Regions from separate parts of the Stenotrophomonas sp. YJH_SMC_12-1 genome, predicted to be linked through region 2. Evidence: riboswitches for the same ligand, from Rfam matches in the RefSeq annotation. Region 2 holds a riboswitch; the other holds the start of a gene.

Region 1 (10,687 bases), on a different contig from region 2:
GAGGATGTCGTCCAGGATCTGCCGCAGCATCTGCGCCGAGTCCTCGATCACCCCCAGGATGCGCTGCTGTTCGATGTCCAGCGGCGAATGCGCCAGCACTTCCAGCATGCCCAGCACGCCACTCATCGGCGTGCGGATTTCATGGCTCATGGTCGCCAGGAAGCGCGACTTCGCTTCCGCCGCCTGCTCGGCCTCGGCCTTGGCCGTGACCAGGGCGTCGGCCTGTGCACGCGCTTCGCTCACATCCACCCAGTAGCCACTCCAGGTCACCGCACCGGCTTCTGCGGCATACGGATGGGCCTGGCTGCGCACCCAGCGCGCGCCTTCGCCCTCGGCGCGCAGGCGGAACTCGAGGATCAGCGGCGCGAACTGGCGCGCGGCCTGTTCGACGGCCTGCAGGATGTGTGCGCGATCGTCTTCCTCAATGCGTTCCAGCAGCGTCCTGGCGTCCTGCTCGGCCTGCTGCCGGCTGATTCCGAACAACGCCTGCAGATCACCGGCGATGAACGGGAAGCTGAGCACGCCATCGGCGTCGCGGCGTGCCTGGTAGACCACCGCAGGCAGGTTGTCGGTGACCTCGGCCAGTCGCTGTTCCAGATGACGCCGACTGGTCACTTCGCGGCGCAGGCGCCAGTAGCCGATGCCATGCACCAACAACGCGGTCAGCAGCACCACCAGCAGTGGCAGGCCCCAGTGCAGTGCGCTTTTCCAGTCAACGCCATTGCGATACTCCACCGCCAGCCAGTCGCCACGCAGCGCCTCATGCTTGCGCGGCGTCATCTGCAGCAGCAGGCGATCGAAGGTGGTCGCCAGTGCGGCATGCCGCCGCTCCACCGCCAGCACCAGCTGATCGTTGAAGCCCGCCGGTGCAGCGACCTGCAGGCGGCCGGGGAAACGACTGCGCAGCAGGTAGTCGACCACCGCCAGATTGCCCACGTAGGCATCGGCCTCGCCATCAAGCAGCCGCTGCATCGCCTGTTCCGCACTGCGTGCCGCCATGATCCGGGCCTGCGGTGCCTGCTGCAGCACGTAGCCCCGCACACGCTCGGGATCGGACAGCAGCACGCGCTTGCCCTGCAGGTCCGACATGCCCAGCAGGGCTGGGCTGTCGACGCGGCTGACGATCACGTTCGGCACACTGATGAAGGGCTGGCTGAACACCCAATCCGGCCCCAGGTAGCGCGAATCGGCCGGAATTCCCATCACCGCCTGCAGCTCGCCACGGCGGGCCTTCTCGCGCACCTCATACCAGTCGTGGCTGCTCTCCGGCTGCAGGTTGGCGCCGGCCTGCATCAGACGGCGCAGGTACTCACTGGCCAGGCCGCTGGGCTTGCCCTGCTCGTCGGTGAACGACAGCGGCGCCGCGTTCGGTGCGAAACCGATCTTCAACGGCTGTTCCAGCACCCGCTTCTCGGCCCGGCTCAGCGCCATCTGCGCCGATGCCGACCACTGCGGTGGCGGCAGCCAGCGCTGCACCAGGGCATCGCGCTGGGCCTGGCTGGTCGCAGCCAGGGCCAGATCCAACGCTTCTGCCAGCGGCTGCTTGCTGTTGGGTACACCGAAGTGCAGGCGTTCGGGAGGCAGATCGCTCGGCCGCAGCAGCACCACGCCCTGCAGGCGCTGGGTGGCGATCAGTTCGGTGGCGACATAGGCATTGCCGATATAGACATCAGCTTTGTCGTCTCTGACCATCTCGAGTGCCGCCAACGAGCTGTTTGCGACAAGCTGACGGGCCTGTGGAAAACGCGCGCGCACCTGCGGGCCGGTCAGGAAATCCTGCTCGATCACCACCCGCAGTCCATCCAGATCGGGATTGTCCGAGGCACGCAGGTCGTCGGGGCGGCCCACCAGGGCCAGCGGTGCCTCGCCATAGGCGGCGGTATAGACCATGCAGCGGGTGCGGTCGGCACTCAGACCGACATTCATCACCACATCGATCTCGCCACGACATGCCGCATCCAGCACGGAGGTCCAATCCGGAAAACGACGGGCCTCGACCTTCACACCCAACTGACGGGCAAGAAGCGACAGATAATCCGGACCCAGACCCACCTGCTGGCCATCACGGAGTGACTCGAATGGTGGCCAGCCGCTGTCATACTGCCCCACGACGATGCTTGGATGGGCGGCGAGGTACTCGCGCTGCAGGGGACTGAGCGGCAACAGCCCAGGCACTGCCTGTGCCAGCGCCACGGGCAGCACCAGCACGGCCAGCAGCAGGACCAGCCCGCGAACAGCCCAGCTACGCATCGGCGTCGATCTCCTAGAATCCTGACAGGGCCGCGATGGTCGCGGCCCGGCTTGCCCGGTGGCCATACTAGAGCAATGAGCTTGCGCATCATCATCGCAGACGACCACCCTGTGGTCCGTATCGGTACCCGCGCCGTCATCGAATCGAGCGGGGTCGGCCGCGTGGTCGGCGAGGCTGACAGCGCGCAGGCGCTGATGGCCCTGCTCGGCAGCCAACCCTGCGACCTGCTGGTGACCGACTATTCCATGCCGGGCAGCCCACAGGCCGACGGCTTCGCCATGATCGGCATGATCCGCCGCCGCTTCCCCGACCTGCCGGTGCTGATGCTCAGCGTCTCCAACAACCTGGCGATCCTGCGCATGGTGCTCGACAGCGGCGTGCTCGGCCTGGTCGACAAGAGCTCGTCGATGGACGAACTACCGCAGGCCATCCAGGCGGTCTATCGGGGCCAGCCCTACATCAGCCGGAGCCTGCGTGAGCGGGTCGAGGCTGCGGGCAGCTGGCGCATGCGCGAGGGCGACGGCAAGCCTTTGTCGCCACGCGAGGTGGAAGTGCTGCGGCTGCTCGGCACCGGCATGACGGTGAAGGAGATCTCGCTGCAGCTGCACAAGAGCGTCAGCACCATCAGCCGGCAGAAAGGCGACGCCATGCTCAAATTGGGCCTGAAGGGCGACGCCGAACTGTTCGACTACCTGCGCGACGGCAAGATCTGAGAACCAGATCACACTGTGAGGGCATCTGTCACCGCCCTCTTTGACCGGCCGCCGTTCTGTGCCAAGATGACCCGGCATGGGTTTTCAATGCGAGGTCGAAGGAATCGGCCGGCTCATGTCCTCGCTCCCGTCCCAGGTGGATGGGGTGCGGTTTCCTGCCGGCCGTCTGGCCCGGCAACGCTGACCATGGAGAGGCGCATGCATCACCCCCCCGAGCCATGTTGGACCCTGCCGTTGCGGCCCCTGCGCGCATTCGCGGCGTGCCTGCTCGTCTCTCTTTCCGCTGCGGCCTGCAGCGCCGCCGATCCGGCCCCCTCGTCCTCCCAGCCTGGCGCCCCCGTGCAGGCTGCCGATGCGCCCCGACAGGATGTTGCCCCGATGCAGAACACCTCTCCCGACACCGCCGTCACCCCGCCCGACGCGCCGACCGTGATGTATTTCACCTACCAGGTGGACGGTGATGGCGCGACCTCCTACGAGGTCCAGAACGGCAGCGTGGCGACCTTCTGGTTCGGCCACACCTTCACCCTCGATGGCACCACGTATTACACGGGTTTCTCCTGGGATACCCGCGAGCACTACGGCAAGCCGGGCGAGCAGACGCCGGCCGGTCCGGATGACCGCGCCAACCTCGCCGAGGCCACTTTCGTGCTGGCCGGCACCGACGCGAAGAAGCCATGGAAGTTCCGTGGCCAGGAATGGACCATCGGCGCGCTGGGCGCGTACGACAAGGCCGACGATGTCGATACCCGGCGCAAGCCGCTTGAACATCGCACCGCCGACGGTCGCCTGCTGCTGGCGGTGCCGACCAGCAGCTTCGACCGCGGCATCAGCAGCACCGGCTATGCGCTGCTGCTGTTCAACCCCAAGCGCAGCGAAGACGACGTGGACAGCAAGGTCTGGCGCTATGTCGGCTCGGTGCGTACGGGCGAGGACAACAGCGCCGCCTGCGACGAAGGCAACGTGATGCCCTGCACCGACAGCGATGGCGAACTGGCCTTCGCTGCCGACGGCAGCGGCCTGCCGCGACTGACCGTGACCTTCAAGGGCACCACCATCGAAGGCCCCGGCAAGACCCGTGCGCTGGGCGCCGGCGACGCCGTGCACTACACCTTCGACAGCGCGACCCAGCAGTACGTCGCGCCCTGATAGCACCCGCCCACGCGCGGGTTTCCTGTTGACCGACATGTTCTTGACTCACGGATGAGTCCGGTTGGCGATTCGCGGCATGCGCCGCTCCATCAACCCCGAGGAAAACGTCATGGCACAGCATGACTACAGCAGAAAGGAAGTTCTGGACATCGTCGAGCAGGTCGCCCGGCAGAAAGGCCTTCCGGTCGATGACTTCATGCGCTTCGCGCACATCGAGACCGGCGGCACCTTCAACGAGCGCGCCCACAATACCTCGTCCGGCGCCAAGGGCCTGTTCCAGTTCGTGCCCGGCTCCGCGCGCCAGTACCACCTGACCGGCCACGAGTTCGACCCGACCCGCAACACCGAAGCGGCCGCAAAGATGTACCAGGACAACCTGGACTCGATGGCACGCCGCAACGAGCGCACCGGCCACCCGTACCTGTCCGGAGGCAGTACGCCGACCGGCCTGGACCTGTACCTGGCCCACCAGCAGGGCAGCGCCGGCTATGGCTCGGTGCAGACCGCGATTGCCACCGGCACCTTCGGCGTGGTCCGCAACGGCCACGGCGAAGAGATCAACATGCGCCGCAACGTGCTGAACCAGATCGGTTCCGACGCGAAGGCGCTGACCGGCCACACCCTGGCCGAGATGCGCGGCATGAACGATGGCGACCTGGCGCGGACGTTCTCCAGCTACTACATCCACAAGTACGCGGCGATCAGCATTCCGGAAAAGAACATCGAACCGCAGGCGGTGGCGCAGGGCCAGGGCCAGGCCCCGGCCGCGCCTGCACAGGCCAGCGCAGCCGTGGCGGCGGGTGCAGCCACGCTGGCGGCAACCGCAGCGGCGGCTGCCACACCGAAGCCGGGCATCGAACTGCAGGCCGCCTACGAGGCCGGCGTGAAGTACGACCACGTGAAGTACGCCATCAACATTCCGGGTCACGCGCTGTACGTACCGGGCAAGACCGGCAAGAACGTGGAGCAGGGTTACATCGACTGCTCCGGCTGGGTCGGCACGCTGCAGAACCGCACCATGGACGAGATCAACCAGAAGGCCGGGCATGCGGTCTTCAGCAAGGCCGATCGCATCGACCTGGGCAACCTGGGTTCCGGCGGCATCGTGCGCAAGGCATTCGACCAGTCCGGCGTGCTGCTTGACCGCGACGCGATCCTCAAGCCCGGTGCGCTGAAGGAAGGCATGATCATCGGCCTGGATACGGCCAGGACCCGCCACGAGCACTGGAACGGCATCGACCACATCGTGATGGTGGTGCGCGACCCCACCACCGACAAGCTGCTGATCAGCCAGTCCACCGGCAGCAAGGGCGTGCACACCATGCCGGTCGAGGACTACCTCAAGCAGGTGAAGGACCACCCGAACTGGAAGCTGTACGCCTCCGATCCGCTGTCCAAGGCGCGCGACCTGCTGGAAAACCGCACCCCGTCGCACGAGCAGGCCCAGGGCAAGCCTGCCGCCGAGCACAAGGCCGCTGCCACGCCGCACGCCGAACTGTACAAGCAGGGCGCGCACAGCGAGGGCGTGCGCAAGGTGCAGGAGCAGCTGGGCCACCTCGGCTACGTCGGTGCCGACGGCAAGCCGCTGGTCGAGGATGGCCGCTTCGGCCGCAACACCGACGCGGCGGTGCGCCAGCTGCAGAAGGACAACGGCCTGGTGGCCGACGGCATTGTCGGGGCGAAGACGCTGGAGGCCATCAAGGAAGCCCGCGAGCGCCCGCTGCTGAACGACGAACGGCACCCGCGCAATCCGCTCTTCATCCAGGCCAGCAAGGGTCTGGAACTGTTGCCGGCCGGCACCTTCAAGGATCGCCACGCGCTGGAAAGCGCCGCGGCGGCCCTGACCAAGGAGGCGCATGCCGCCGGCCTGCAGCGCATCGACACGGTGGTGCCCAGCCCGAACGGTGAACGCCTGTTTGCCGTGCAGGGCACGATCGGTGACCCGGCGGCCAGCCGCGTGGCGGTGGAGGCCCGAGCCGCCAGCGAGCAGAGCATCGCGCTCAGCAGCGGTGCCGTGCAGGGCGCGCCTAACGTGCTGCACCAGCAGCAGGACGCCCAGCAGGAGCAGGCCCGGCAGGCACAGAAGGCGATGGGCATCTAAGCCCGCAACGCCTTGGCAGAGAAGGGAGGGCCACGTCCGCGTGGCCTTTTCCCTTTCTGCCAGCTGAGCGGCCGAGGCCGCTTTCAGCCTTGCTTCATGCCGCCTGCCGCTAGATGAATGCGCAAGCCGCACGGTGGACCAGGCAATGTTCCGGCAATGTTGGAACGTCAGCGTGGTCTCCACGGCAGCCGGGGCGCCCGCGCCCTCCCTGCCCAGCGTGGCATGCACCTCACAGGAGAACGAACATGCTCAGTACTTCCACACTCAGCTTCCGTGGTCTGGCGATGGCCCTGGCACTGGTTGCCGGTGTCGCCGTGGTCAGCGATGCCAGCGCGATGTCGAGGAAGGACAAGCGCACCCTGGTCGGCGCCGTGGTCGGTGGCGTGGCCGGCAACCTGCTCTCCAACGGCGATCCCGCTGCCACCGTCGGCGGCGCCGTGGCCGGCGGCGCGATCGGCAACTTGACCACCTCCGACCGCCGCGACCGCCGTTACTACGACAATCGCCGTTACGACGACCGCTACGATCGCCGTTACGACCGTGGCTACTACCGCAGCGGCTACTACGACCGCGGTGATGACCGTCGCTGGCAGCGCGAGCGCTACTACGACAACCGCTACTACCACGACCGCGGTCGCCATCGCGGCTGGTAAGCAGCGCGGCATCTCCCATGCCGATGCACGGACGGGCGGGTCGATGACCCGCCCGTTTGCGTTGGCCGCGTGCATGGCGTTGAATGCGCAGCCTTGGATGTGACTTTCCCCACTGGGGCTGCGGCATGACTTCTTCCTCCCACCGCGTGCAGGGCCTCAACAACGACGAGGTCGCTGCCGACTGGCCACCGATCAGCGCGGCGGACATCGCGTGGCTGCGCCAGCACTACCCGCAGCTGGACGAGCGCAGCGAACCGCGCTGGCACAGCCCGCGGCCGCTGTCGGCTGCCGCCATCGTCAACGGCGTGGAAGGCGCGGTGTTCATCAAGCGCCACCACCACAGCGTGCGCAGCACGGCCTGCCTGGAAGAAGAGCATCGCTTCATCGCCCATCTCGCCGCAGCGGGCGTACCGGTGGTGCAGGTGCTGCCAGCGGCCGATGGCCACACTGCGGCCGAACATGGCGAATGGACGTTCGAGCTGCATGCGATCGGCGTCGGCGAGGACCTGTACCGCGACGCCGTGTCGTGGTCGCTGCTGACCGATGTCGCGCAGGCCCGCGAAGCCGGGCGCACACTCGCGCAGCTGCACCGGGCCGCCGCCAGCTACCACGCGCCCCAACGCAGCACCCATGTGCTGGTCGCGCGCGACGATCTGATCCGTGCTGACGATCCGATCGCGGCCATCAAGGCAGGGCTGCACGAGCGTCCCGGGCTGGCCCGCTATCTCGCGCGCATTCCATGGGAAGCGCAGTTGCAGCGCGACGTGCTGCCGTGGCATGCCGGCCTGGCCGAGCGCCTGCGCGATGAGCCACGGTTGTGGGCGCACAACGACTGGCACGTTTCCAACCTGCTGTGGCGCGATGGGCAGATCAGTACCGTGCTGGATTTCGGCCTGGCCTCGCCCACCAGTGCGCTGTTCGACCTCGCCACGGCGATCGAGCGCAACGCGGTGGCGTGGCTGGAACTGGAGCGCGGCATGGAGGCGGTGCGCATCGATATTGCGCTGGCCCTGCTCGACGGCTACCGCCAGGTGCTTCCGCTGTCGGCGGCACGCGTGCACCTGCTGGCCGACCTGCTGCCGATGGTGCATTTCGACTTCGCACTATCCGAAGTGGAGTATTTCGAGGGCGTCACCGGCTCGACCGCCAATGCCGATGTGGCGTGGCAGCCCTTCATGCTCGGCCATCCGGCGTGGTTCCATACCGCCCCGGGGCAGGCACTGCTCAACGCGCTGCACGCGGCAGCCTGAAGGACGCCGGCTCGCAAATCCGTACCATTTGTAGTGAAATGGTCACCTGAAGCGGGGGTGCCTGGATCTGCCAGGCTGAGAGAGTCCCTTGGAACCTGATCCGGTTTGCACCGGCGTAGGGAGCTTTGAGCCGCAGCCACACCCCCGTCATGGGCCGGTGCACCTGCGCGCCGTCGCTTCGTCTCCCTTGTTGTCCGAAGACGAACCGAATGAACCGCTGCCTGCGCCCCACCCTGCTCTGCCTCGCCCTCTGCGCCGCGCTGCCGCTGCACGCCAGCGAGGCCGAAACGTCCCCCGATGCGGCTGCCACCGGCGCCGAGCGCTCGCCGACCGAACTGGCGGCGGTGCGCGTGCAGGCCGGCAAACCGAAGGCCGATACCTCGCGCGTGAATGCCTTCGGTGGCGGCAGCTGGAAGGACACGCCCGCGTCGATGAACGTGCTCGAGCGCGATTACCTCGACGGTCGCCAGGTACGTTCGCTGTCCGAGCTGGCCAGCAACGATGCCTCGCTGGGTGATGCCTACGCGCCGGTGGGCTACTACCAGAACATCGCCATCCGAGGCTTCGCACTGGACGCGGCCACCGGCTACCGCTTCAACGGGCTGTCCATCGCCGGCGAACAACGCCTGGCGCTGGAGAACGTGCAGTCGGTGGAGATCCTCAAGGGTGAAGCCGGCCTGGCGGCAGGCGTGATGGCGCCGGGCGGAATCATCAATTACATCGGTAAGCGCCCGGCGGAAGTGCGCACCGCCACGCTCGGCACCGATTCGGAAGGCTCGCGCTACGTTGCCGTCGATGTCGGCCACTGGATCACCCCGCGCTTCGGCGTCCGCCTGAATGCCGCATGGGATTCCAGCAATTCCTACGTCGAGCACGCCGATGGCCGCCGCAACTTCTACTCGCTGGCCGCCGACTGGCTGATCGGCGAGCGCGGCAAGCTGGAAGTGGATGCCAACTACCAGACCAGCTCGCAGCGCTCGGTGTCCGGCTACCAGCTGCTGGGCGCGCGTGACCTGCCGCGCGGTGTCGACCGCGAGCATCTGCTCGGCTACCAGCCGTGGCAGCGCCCGGTGGATATCGCCAGCACCAACATCACCGCGCTGCATACCTACGACTTCAACGACGCCTGGCAATCACGTGTATCGGTCGGCCACAGCCGTTCGGTGATCGATGACAACGTCGCCTTCGCCTACGGCTGCTACTACGCCGCGCAATGTGCCGATGGCAGCGTGCCAGGCAACTACTTCGCACCCAACGGCGACTATGACATCTACGACTACCGCAGCCCGGACGACACCCGCCGCAACCAGCAGGCCCGTGCCGAACTGCGCGGCCGCTTCGAGACCGGCAGCGTCGGTCACCACCTGACCGTCGGCGCCGACTACTTCCGCCGCACCGTGGACAAGCGCCCGAGCGTCAACGAGTACGTCGGTACCAGCAACATCCACGAGGCACCGGTGCCGGTGTTCGCGCCATCGCCGAAGATGCCGGGCCCATCCGCACGTCGCCTGGACAGCCGCCAGACCGCGTTCTTCGCGCTGGACCGGGTGAGCTTCGGTGACGACTGGCAGTGGCTGGCCGGTGGCCGCTTCGTGCGCCTCGATGAGCGCGCCTACGACAAGCGTGGCACCCCGCAGCGGCACAGCCGCCTGTCGCGCTTCCTGCCGCAGACCGCGGTGGTGTGGAAGGCCACCGACCAGCTCAATGCCTATGCCAGCTACGTGCGCGGCATTTCGCTGGGCCAGGAAGCGCCGTTCTGGACCAGCAACGCCGACACCTTCCTGCCGTCGGTGCAGTCGCGGCAGCTGGAAGTGGGCGTGAAGTACGTGCCGGTCGAAGCGCTGACCCTGGGCGCGGCCGTGTTCCGCATTTCGCAGCCGTACCAGTACGCCAAGCCGGACAGCAGCGACGTCGGCTACACCTTCGTCGAGGAAGGCACGCAGACCCACACCGGCCTGGAGCTGACCGCCAACGGCCAGCTGACCGATGCGCTGCAGATCGTGGCCAGCGCCAGCGTGCTGCAGGCGCGCGCGCGCGACACCGGCACGCCAGCCTATGAAGGCCATCAGCTGGTGAACGTGCCGAAGGTACGCGCCAGCGTGCACCTGGCCTACGCGCTGCCGTTCGTGCAGGGCCTGGACGTGACCGGCGGCTGGCGCTATGCCGGTGCCAACGTGGCACGTGTCGACGGCGGCGTGCGCGCACCGGACTATTCAGTGTTCGACGCTGGCCTGCGTTTCCAGCATCGCCTGCGCGAGCGCACAGTGACCTGGAACCTGTCGGTGGACAACGTGTTCAACCGCTTCTACTGGCGCGATACCGGCAGCAGCGGCGGTGACTACTACCTGTTCCCCGGCGCACCGCGACAGGCCCGCCTGTCGGTGACGTTCGCGCTGTGAGCGGCGTGATGCTCGAGTGGACCTCCGCACTGTGCAGCATCCTCGGCGTCTGGCTGATGGCCCGGCGCCGGCTGGCGGCGTGGCCGGTGGGCCTGCTGTCGGTGGCGCTGTATGGCCTGGTGTTCGCCGAGGCCAAGCTGTACTCGGACACCCTGCTGCAGATCGCCT
Region 2 (10,687 bases):
GCTCTACGGCTACAACGGCTCGGGCCGCTCGCCGAAGTCGCTCACACTGGCCGAGTTCCAGCGCCGTGGCCTGAAGGACATCCCGGCCACCGGTCCACTGCCGGTGTCGGTGCCGGGTGCCGTCGATGGCTGGTTCGCGCTGCACGACCGCTTCGGTCGCAAGCCGATGGCCGACAACCTGGCGCCGGCCATCCGCTACGCCCGCGAGGGTCACCCGGTGGCCGAGGTGATCGCCTACTACTGGGACCGCTCGGTGCCCAAGTTGTCGCAGTACCCGGGCTTCAAGGAGCAGTTCACGATCAACGGCCACGCCCCGCGCAAGGGCGAGATGTGGAAGAACCCGAACCTGGCCAGCACCCTGCAGAAGATCGCCGACGGTGGCCGCGACGCCTTCTACAAGGGCGAGATCGCCCACACCATCGGCGACTACTTCAAGGCCAACGGTGGCTACCTGAGCTACCAGGACATGGCTGACCATCATGGCGAGTGGGTCGAACCGGTCAGCAGCAACTACCGTGGCTACGACGTCTGGGAACTGCCGCCGAACAGCCAGGGCATCGCCGCACTGCAGATCCTCAACGTGCTGGAAGGCTACGACTTCTCGAAGATCCCGTTCGGTTCACCGGAACACGTGCACCTGTTTGTCGAAGCGAAGAAGCTGGCCTTTGCCGACCGTGCGCGTTTCTACGCCGACATGGCGTTCCAGCCGGCACCGGTGCAGAAGCTCATCTCCAAGGAGTACGCCGCGCAGCGTCGTGCGCTGATCTCGATGGACAAGGCGTTGAAGGAAGTGCAGCCGGGCACGCCGAAGCAGCTGGAGGAGGGCGACACGATCTACATGACCGTGGCCGACGCCGACGGCATGATGGTTTCGCTGATCCAGTCCAACTACCGTGGCATGGGCAGCGGCATGGCACCGCCCGGTCTGGGTTTCATCCTGCAGGACCGCGGCGAGATGTTCGTGCTGCAGAAGAACCATCCCAACGGCTACGCGCCGGGCAAGCGCCCCTTCCAGACCATCATTCCGGCCTTCATCACCAAGGGCGGCAAGCCGTATGCCAGCTTCGGCGTGATGGGCGGCGCGATGCAGCCGCAGGGCCACGCGCAGATCGTGATGAACCTGGTGGACTTCGGCATGAACCTGCAGGAAGCCGGTGATGCACCGCGCATCCAGCACGAAGGCTCGACTGAACCGACGGGTCAGGCCACGGCGATGACCGATGGTGGTGAAGTGAATCTGGAAACCGGCTTCCCGTACGAGACCGTGCGCGCGCTGATGCGCAAGGGGCATCGCATCGTGTTCGCCGATGGGCCTTATGGCGGGTACCAGGCGATCATGCGCGATCCCGAGAGCGGGGTTTACTACGGCGCTTCGGAGAGCCGCAAGGACGGGCAGGCGGCGGGGTATTGAGGTTTCCCGGCCACCGGGCTGAGCCCCCTCTGCGGTGGTGGTTCGTGGAAGCGGGATCATGTGATTGGGCCGGGCGGGTGGGCTGTTCGGGGGACGCCGTGAATCCGTCCCTGGAGGCTTGGCAGCCGCATCCATGCGGCTGACACCCCCGCCCAGCCCACCCGCCCGGCCCCTGACAGTTTCCGTGGCCGCCACCGCAGGAAGAAAAGGAAGAAGATCAAAAGCAAAGGCAACAGCAACAGCCGCGCGCTGTGGGTTGGGGTCGGATCCGTTTTCCGAAGGAAAACGGATCCGACCCCTTCTTGTTTTCCGATACACCTCATCCACGCATAGCGTGGAAAACCCACCGTCACACGGAAACTGTCGGGGGTGGGGCGGCGTGGGCTGGCAGGACCGTTGGCGCCATGGGCCCGAGGCATGCCTCGGGCGGGTTGGGCAGGATGCCCAACCCCGGTCTTGCCATGTGCGCAGGACAGCGCACACGAGCAAGGCGCCATCGAGCCCCCAGGGATGGGTTTACGGCGTGTCCTGCCAGCCCACACCGCCCCGCCAAACTAGCAGCAACCCAGAGCTGCTTTTGAGGTTGCTGTTGTCGTTGCTTGAGAAAAGCGGTGCAGCCGCAGGCTGCAAAACAACCCTCAATCCTGATCGTGCGCGCGCGCTGCCTCGGCCTGCGTCTCCTCCTGCGCCGCCATCTCGCGTGCGATCCACGCATCGATCATGTGCCGCTGGCGCTGCGCCTGCCGTCGCTCGCGGGTGTACTCCTGGTCCAGCACCCGATACAGCGACACCATCACAAGAAGCATCAGCAGCGCGAACGGCAGCGCAGCGATGGTGATCATGCCCTGCAGCGCCTCCAGTCCCCCTGCCAACAGCAAGGAACCCGCCACGAGCGCAATGCCGACACCCCACGCCACTTTGTGCTTGCGCAATGGCTCGCCCGCGTCGTCCGTGGACATGCTGGCCAGCACAAGTACCGCAGAATCAGCCGAGGTCACGAAGAAGATCATCAGTAGCACCAGCGCAATGCACGACAGCAGCAACGGCAGCGGCAGGCTGTCGAACATAGTGAACAGCACCGTTTCATAGCCGTTGCCCAGTGCCTGCAGCAGGTCGGCCTGGCCGAAGATCTGCATCCAGATCGCGGTGCCACCGAACACCGAGAACCAGAAGAAGCCCAGCAGCGTCGGTGCCAGCACCACGCCGATCACGAACTCGCGAACGCTGCGACCGCGCGAGATGCGCGCGATGAACGAACCGACGAACGGTGCCCAGGAAATCCACCAGGCCCAGTAGAAGATCGTCCAGTCCGCGACCCAGGTGCTGGACGAGAACGGTGACATGCGCAGGCTCATCGTCACCAGCTGGTTGAGATAGGAGCCCAGCGTCGTGGTGAACGTGTTGAAGATCGCGCCAGTCGGGCCGAGTACCAGCACCAGCGCCAGCAGCAGCGCCGCCAGTGCAAGGTTGAAGTTGGACAGCCATTTCATGCCGCGGCCGACGCCGCTGAGCGTGGACGCCATGTACAGCACGAAGGCCACCGCAATGATCGTCAACTGCAGCGGAACGCCCGCCTGCACGCCGAATACGCGTTCCACGCCGGCTGCGATCTGCACCGTGCCGAAGCCCAGTGCTGTAGCCACGCCAACCGCAGTGGCGACGACAGCGGAGATGTTGACCACATGCCCGATCCAGCCACGATGGTGACGTCCGATGATCGGTTGCAGCATGTCGCTGATCTGGCCACGGCCGTTGCGGTTGAATTGGAACCAGGCCATTGCCAGGCCGATCAGCGCATAGATGGCCCACGGGTGCAGGCCCCAATGGAAGAACACGTAGCGCATGGCAGCACGGGCAGCGTCCATGCTTTCGGGTGCCAGCCCTTCCGGCGGCTTGCTGAAATGCGAGATGGGCTCGGCCGCACCCCAGAACACCAGGCCGATGCCCATGCCGGCGGCGAACAGCATCGACATCCAGCTGGCACGCGAGAACTCGGGTTCGGCGTCCTCGCCGCCGATGCGCAGGTTGCCGAAGCGGCCGAACGCCAGGTACATCAGGAACACCAGCGCCAGGAACACCACCAGCAGGTACAGCCAGCCGACACTGCGGATGACTTCTGCCAGCATCGACTGGACCACTGTGTTGAAGGGGCCGGGGGCGATACCGGCGAGCAGCACCAGCAGCAGAACCAGTGCGATGGAAACGCGAAACACCATGAAGGAGCTTCTCCGATCAAGGGGGATTGAGGGGAGCGAGCAGAGCTTGCGGCGAAGGGCCGGCGGCATGCAGCACGGACCGGGCAGGGGCCGCGAAGGCGGCGGGGAACGCATCGATCTCAGCGACGCGATGGCGTGCACGTTACTGAACGCGACGTCATGGTTCCGTTAACGAATGGCGACCTGGTCCCGGAGGCGGGCGGTCTATGCTCTAATGCGCACCAAGAAGCGGGGGTACCGGGCCATGTGGCCACGGTTGAGACAGTCCCTTGGAACCTGATCCGGCTCATACCGGCGTAGGGAAGCTTTGCAATGCAGCCGTGCCCGGACTCCGCCCAAGGACCGTCCGTGCGCGGGTGCCGTGCGCCGCCGCTTCGTCCCTGACCTTCCTGGACGATGCCCGATGAACGCACAGCTCTCCGCCCTGCAGCAACAGGCCCAGCAACTCTCCGCATCCGTGACCCGGCCCATTCCCGGCTCGCGCAAGATCCACGTGCCTGGTTCACGCCCGGATCTGCAGGTGCCGATGCGCGAGATCGCGCTGACCCGTACGCCGACGTTGTTCGGCGGCGAAGAGAATGCGCCGGTGACCGTTTACGACACGTCGGGCCCGTACACCGACCCGGAGGTGCGCATCGATCTGTCCGCCGGTTTGCCGGCACTGCGTCGCGGCTGGGTGGAAGAGCGCGGTGATACCGAGCAGCTTGAAGGACTGAGTTCTTCGTTCGGCCGCGATCGCGAGCATGACCCGAAGCTTGACGCGGTGCGTTTCCCCGCGCGCAGCCTGCCACGCCGTGCACGTGCCGGTGCCAACGTCACCCAGATGCATTACGCGCGCCGCGGCATCATCACGCCGGAAATGGAATTCGTCGCCATCCGCGAGAACCAGCGCCTGGACGCGATCCGCGATGCGGGCCTGCTGCAGCAGCACCCGGGCGAGGCCTTCGGTGCGTCGATCCAGAAAGTCATCACCCCGGAGTTCGTGCGCGACGAGATTGCACGTGGCCGTGCGGTGCTGCCCAACAACATCAACCACCCGGAAAGCGAGCCGATGATCATCGGCCGCAATTTCCTGACCAAGATCAACGCCAACATCGGCAACAGCGCGGTGTCTTCCGGCATCGCCGAGGAAGTGGAGAAGCTGGTGTGGGCGATCCGCTGGGGCGGTGACACGGTGATGGACCTGTCCACCGGCAAGCACATCCACGAGACGCGCGAATGGATCATCCGCAACTCGCCGGTGGCGATCGGTACCGTGCCGATCTACCAGGCCCTGGAGAAGGTTGACGGCCGCGCCGAGGCACTGACCTGGGAGATCTTCCGTGACACCCTGATCGAGCAGGCCGAGCAGGGCGTGGACTACTTCACCATCCACGCCGGCGTGCTGCTGCGCTACGTGCCGCTTACCGCCAAGCGTGTCACCGGCATCGTCAGCCGCGGCGGCTCGATCATGGCCAAGTGGTGCCTGGCGCATCACAAGGAGAACTTCCTCTACACGCATTTCGAAGACATCTGCGAAATCATGAAGGCCTACGACGTGACCTTCTCGCTGGGCGACGGGCTGCGCCCGGGTTGCATCGCTGATGCCAACGACGCGGCGCAGTTCGGCGAACTGGAAACGCTGGGTGAACTGACGAAGATCGCCTGGAAACACGATGTGCAGACCATGATCGAAGGCCCCGGCCACGTGCCGATGCAGCTGATCAAGGAAAACATGGACAAGCAGCTGCGCGAATGCGGCGAAGCGCCGTTCTACACGCTGGGGCCGCTGACGACCGACATCGCGCCGGGCTACGACCACATCACCAGTGCGATCGGCGCGGCGATGATCGGCTGGTTTGGCACGGCCATGCTCTGCTACGTGACGCCGAAGGAGCACCTGGGCCTGCCCAACCGCCAGGACGTGCGCGACGGCATCATGGCTTACCGCATTGCCGCGCACGCGGCCGACCTGGCCAAGGGTCATCCGGGCGCGCAGGTACGCGACAACGCGCTGAGCAAGGCGCGCTTCGAGTTCCGCTGGGAGGACCAGTTCCACCTGGGCCTGGATCCGGAAAAGGCCAAGGAATTCCACGACGAGACGCTGCCGAAGGACGCGCACAAGCTGGCCCACTTCTGCTCGATGTGCGGACCGCACTTCTGTTCGATGAAGATCACCCAGGACGTGCGCGACTACGCCGAGGCCGGCATGAAGGAGAAGTCGCAGGAGTTCCGTGCTGGCGGGGCCGAGGTCTACCGCCAGGGGTGACGGGTAACGGGTAGTGCCGGCCGCCGGCCGGCATTCCGTCGTGCACGGGACCGGGGGGAGTGCTGGCCAATGGCCGGCACTACCGTTCATCACGCCGCGCCCGGCTATCCTCCGCGCATCGCCCAGGGGAAAGGACGCCATGCCCGTTGCCACGACCACCCGCTGGCTGGCCATCGCCCGCCGCCATCCTTCGGCCTGGCTCCTGGCCGCCCAGTTGATCGCGGTACTGCTGTATCCCGCCCTCGATGACACCGCCGCTGGCCGGGCGGCGCTGGGCATGTTCGGCATGGCGGTACTCGGCCTGGCGCTGTGGGTGGTCCAGCGCAGTCCGCTGGGCACGTGGCTGGCATTGCTGCTGGCCATTCCATCGGTGGTGTTCTCGCTGGCTGGCGCCCTGCTGGACCGCAGCGCGCTGCTGACCACCGCGCAGCTGCTGGAAAGCCTGCTGTACTTCTATACGGCCGGGGCATTGATCGCCTACATGCTGCAGGACCATCGAGTAACACGCGACGAACTGTTCGCAGCCGGGGCAACCTTCACCCTGCTGGCCTGGGGGTTCGCCTTTGCATTCGCGGTGTGCCAACAGTGGTATCCAGGCAGTTTCCAGGGTGCGACTGCTGGCCCCGAGCGCAGTTGGATGGAGCTGCTTTATCTGAGCTTCAGCTTGTTGTCCGGAGTTGGATTGAGTGACGTCGTGCCGTTGCACCCGCAGGCACGGGCCCTGGTGATGCTCGAACAGTTCGCAGGCGTCATGTATATCGGCCTTGTGGTGTCGCGTCTGGTCGGGTTGACCATGCTTCGGCGCATGTGAAAATGAACGCCAGATAAAAATTTCGCGCCCAAAAGGGCGCGAATGGTGATGCAGATTATGTGAATGCGTCGGCGAGAGAGAGCCTGAGTGTCGACCCCGTCATAGGCGGGGTAACCGGCTTAGGCTAATATCCGGGGGCGTTATTGTTTTTGCGGTATGCGCCGATGCTTTGTGCGGAATCTGGCTTTTCGATGGCCCTGTCCAGGGACGGTGGGGACGGTATTGCTGGTGAGCCCTGCCCAGATCCCGTCCCTACTGTATAGCGGAAAATGAACAGCAGCGAACTCACGCCCATTGACGCCGACCGCGTGCAGGTCGGCGACTGTGTCATTACCTTGTCCTCGCGTGAGGTCGAGGTTGAAGGCGCGCGCCGTCCGCGGCGGCTGACGCCGAAAGCGCTGGGCGTACTTCGCGTGTTGATGCGGCAGCCTGGGCGCGTGGTCACCCGTGAAGAGCTGTTTGCCGAGGTCTGGCCCGATACGTTGCCGACCAATGACGTGCTGACCCAGGCCGTCACCCAGCTGCGCAAGGCGTTCGCCAACGACGACGACAATGGCCAGGCCTACATCGAGACCATCGCCAAGAGCGGCTATCGGCTGCTGGTACCGGTGCAGGCGCTGGACGACTTCGAGCCGGTGGCGGAAGTGGATGCGGTGGCCGTTGCGGATGTGATGCCGTCGCCGGACGGTGCCGGCACGATTCCGGCGCTGGCCGTGCCTGCAGCGCCTTCACGCCGGCGCGGCTGGCGCCAGCTGCGCCGCCAGCTGTTGTGGGTGCTGGGTGTGATGATGCTGGCCGCGCTGCTGGTCATGGCCACATTGTTGCTGCGGCGCGGGCCGGAGCCGAGTTCACCGGTGGATGCAGCGGTCGAGAACGGCGTGCGGGTGATCGGCAGCCCGCAGCGTCCCTATCGCCTGATCACCGCTACCAGTGGTTTTGAAACCTATCCCACACTTTCGCCGGACGGCTCCCAGGTTGCCTACGAAGGCGCCAACGAGGATGGCGCCGGAGGTGGTGTGATCAAGGTGCAGACCTCGGGCAATGCGCCGGCCCGGCAGCTGGCGCTGCCGCCCAAGGGGGCCAGTGACCGTTTCCCGAGCTGGTCACCGGACGGGCGCGAGATCGCTTTTGCCCGCTTTGGAGCCGACGGCGGTTGCCAGGTGCTGATCGCCAGTGCCACTGGCGGCGGCGTGCGCCAGGCGACCCGTTGCGATGGAACCGAGCTGCTCAGCTTCGACTGGACACCGGATGGCCGCGGCCTGGTCTTTGGCAGCATGGTGGGCCGCTACGCCCATCGCGGCATCCGTGTGCTCGACCTGGCCAGCGGCCAGTGGCGGGCGTTGGACTACGCGGTCGATCAGGATGATTTTGACTACGCGCCACGCTACTCGCCCGACGGCAAGTGGCTGGTGTTCGTGCGCAATCCACAGATGGGCGACCTGTGGCGGATGCCGGCCGGAGGCGGTGAGCTGGAGCAGTTGACCAACGAATCCGCCGAACAGCGTGGCTGGGCCTGGCTGGGCGATGGGCGCAGCATCGTGTTCGGCCGGCGCGTGGACAGCGAGGTGCGGTTGTACTACCTGGACGTGGAGCGCCGCACCTTGCGTGATGCCGGCCTCGACGACGCACAGTGGCCTGCGGTGTCGCGCCACGGCGACGTGCTGGCCTTCGTTCACCGCCGTGCCCAGTTCGGCGTGTTCAAGGTGCCGATGGCCGGCGGCAGCGCCGAGCGGCTGTTCGCGTCCAGTGGGCGCGACGGGCAGCCGATGGCGGCGCCCGACGGTCGCCAGCTGGTCTTCACCTCCGATCGTTCCGGCAGTTTCGCGCTGTGGTGGGCGGACATGCAGCGGCCCGACTCACTGCGGCCGATCGAGGGCCTGCGTCCGGAGGGGCGGCAGGCGCCGGACTGGTCGGCCGACAGCCGCCAGCTGCTGGTGGTCGGGCGTGACGAGCATGGGCGTACCGTTGTCTACGAGATCGCCCCGCGCGACGAGCACCTGCAACCGCTGCCGGTTCCGGTGGATCAGCCGCTGCAGGCCCTGTACGGGGCAACCCCGGAGCAGCTGCTGGTAGTCGAGCGCGATGCAGAGCAACGCACCCGGTTGAGCCTGTTCGATCGCAGCGTGACCCCCTGGCGCCGCCTGGCCAGTATCGACGGCGTCTCCCAGGCGCGTTTCGATCGGGGCAATGGCCGCGTGCTGTTCACACGCCTGGCGTCCGGCGGCTTGTGGTCGGTGGATGCGGCACTGTCCCCGGCCAGCGTGCAGCAGGTCAGTGAAGACCGGCCCAGCCGATGGCGCTATCGCACCTGGACGGTGGCGGGCACCGGAGGCATCGGGTATCTCGGCAACTCGACCGAATGCGGTACGACCTTGATCCATATCCAGGCCGGCACCGAAGCCCCCGAGCGCTGCCTGGACCGGCAGCGGCTCAGTGCGGGCAACGGCATCAGTGCCAGCGCCGATGGCCGGGATCTGTACGTCGCACTGGCGGTCAGCGATGGTGCCGACATCGGCGTCATGCAGCTGCCCCGGTCGGCGCCGGCACTGTTCCCGGCCTTTCTCAAGCCGTTGATCCTGAAGAAAAATATCTCTTCGTGATTTTTTCGTGGAGTTCTCGCCGCGAATTCGTGGCGATCTCGGCGGATTTTCCTGACGGGCTGACGCCTGATTAGGCAAAACGGAAGCCTGTATCAGGCAAACCCGTGGTGCCCCATGCGTCAACTCTCGCTGGCCGATCGTGGCCAAACCGTCTCCCTCGACAAGGCGCTGGACGATCTCGCGCCGACCTGCATGGGCGTGGCCCGGCTCGGCAGCCTGCAGACGGCAGGGTCAAGCTTCACTGTCTGGCTGCAGGTGCGGGGCAGTTCCTGGGTGGAAGCCAAGGAAGGGCGTTTCCGCCTGCGCCATGGTGAGTGGATTGCCTTCGAGAAGGAGTCGCGCCCGTTGGTGCAGGCCGGCCGTAACGGACTGTGCGTGGGCCTCAGCCTGACTGCGGAGGCGATGCGGGTGCTGTCCGAGATGGCCGACTGCGGCCTGTATGCCGGTCGTGGTCGCATGAGCCGCGGCGACGCCCGCGTTGCCCTGCGCCTGTGGCGCGATGCGCTCGACAGCGGCCTGCCGGCGCAGGCGCTGCGCCCCCTGCTGTTGCACCTGGCCGGCCTGCAGCGTGACCTGGCCGACAATGTACAGCGCTGCCCCGGTCGCTCACGCAGCCGCAAGCGCCAGGTGTTCGGCCGCATGCAGCGTGCCCGTCTCTATCTGGAGGGCAACAGCCACCGCGTGGTGCGGATCGGCGAGCTGGCCGAGCTGACCAACTTCTCCAGCTGGTACCTCTCCAAGACCTTCCAGAGCCTGTATGAAGAGAGCCCCCAGTCGCTTTCGGCACGGTTGCGCCTGGAGCGGGCCGCCGATCTGCTGCGCGACACCGACATGATGGTGGGCGAGGTCGCCGCGGCCAGCGGATTCGACAACTGCTGCAGCTTCGCGCGGGCCTTCCGCGCCCGTTACGGGCAGTCTGCCTCCCGGTTCAGGGAAAACGGCGGCTTGCTCCCGCCACACTCTGCAAAGTCTACGGTTGGGTCGCGCAAATACAGCATCGCAACGCAATCGTAACGTGCTGGAGCGTTTTAACACGCTACTAACACGTACCTTGGAGAGATTGATGAACGTTCGCACCCCTGCCGTGCGGCTGGGCCTGCTGCCCGCCGGCATCGCGCTGGCGCTGGCACCGGCATTTGCTTCCGCACAGGAAGCCAGTGCCCCGACCACCCTTGATCGCCTGGAAGTCACCGGCTCCCGCATCCGCTCGGTGGATGTGGAAACCTCCCAGCCGGTCCTCACCGTAAGCCATGAGGACATCCAGCGTTCGGGCCTGGTCAGCGTCGGCGACCTGCTGCAGAACCTGTCCGTGGCGGGCACCCAGACCTTCAGCAAGGCGGCCGTGCTGGCGTCCAACCCGGAACAGGGCGGCCAGTACGTCAGCCTGTACAACCTGGGTGA

What was found. Region 2 has a riboswitch for thiamine pyrophosphate ahead of thiC (phosphomethylpyrimidine synthase ThiC). Riboswitches for the same ligand answer to the same signal wherever they lie in the genome.
Region 1: linked by a shared signal. The riboswitch ahead of AC5P8Y_RS14090 (TonB-dependent receptor) and the one ahead of thiC (phosphomethylpyrimidine synthase ThiC) in region 2 are both predicted to bind thiamine pyrophosphate.

Annotation. Positions count from the first base shown of each region.
Region 1 covers NZ_JCAFUD010000007.1:94,037-104,723, forward strand. Annotated here, with positions in the region: gene AC5P8Y_RS14060 (ATP-binding protein) at 1-2,250, opposite strand, end outside; gene AC5P8Y_RS14065 (response regulator) at 2,326-2,964, shown strand; gene AC5P8Y_RS14070 (hypothetical protein) at 3,343-4,113, shown strand; gene AC5P8Y_RS14075 (peptidoglycan-binding protein) at 4,226-6,217, shown strand; gene AC5P8Y_RS14080 (glycine zipper 2TM domain-containing protein) at 6,463-6,870, shown strand; gene AC5P8Y_RS14085 (phosphotransferase enzyme family protein) at 6,996-8,120, shown strand; TPP riboswitch at 8,164-8,259, shown strand; gene AC5P8Y_RS14090 (TonB-dependent receptor) at 8,330-10,519, shown strand; gene pnuC (nicotinamide riboside transporter PnuC) at 10,528-10,687, shown strand, end outside.
Region 2 covers NZ_JCAFUD010000009.1:66,586-77,272, reverse strand. Annotated here, with positions in the region: gene ggt (gamma-glutamyltransferase) at 1-1,411, shown strand, start outside; gene AC5P8Y_RS16845 (BCCT family transporter) at 2,050-3,627, opposite strand; TPP riboswitch at 3,848-3,948, shown strand; gene thiC (phosphomethylpyrimidine synthase ThiC) at 4,031-5,875, shown strand; gene AC5P8Y_RS16835 (ion channel) at 6,015-6,686, shown strand; gene AC5P8Y_RS16830 (winged helix-turn-helix domain-containing protein) at 6,956-9,286, shown strand; gene AC5P8Y_RS16825 (helix-turn-helix transcriptional regulator) at 9,401-10,300, shown strand; gene AC5P8Y_RS16820 (TonB-dependent receptor plug domain-containing protein) at 10,350-10,687, shown strand, end outside.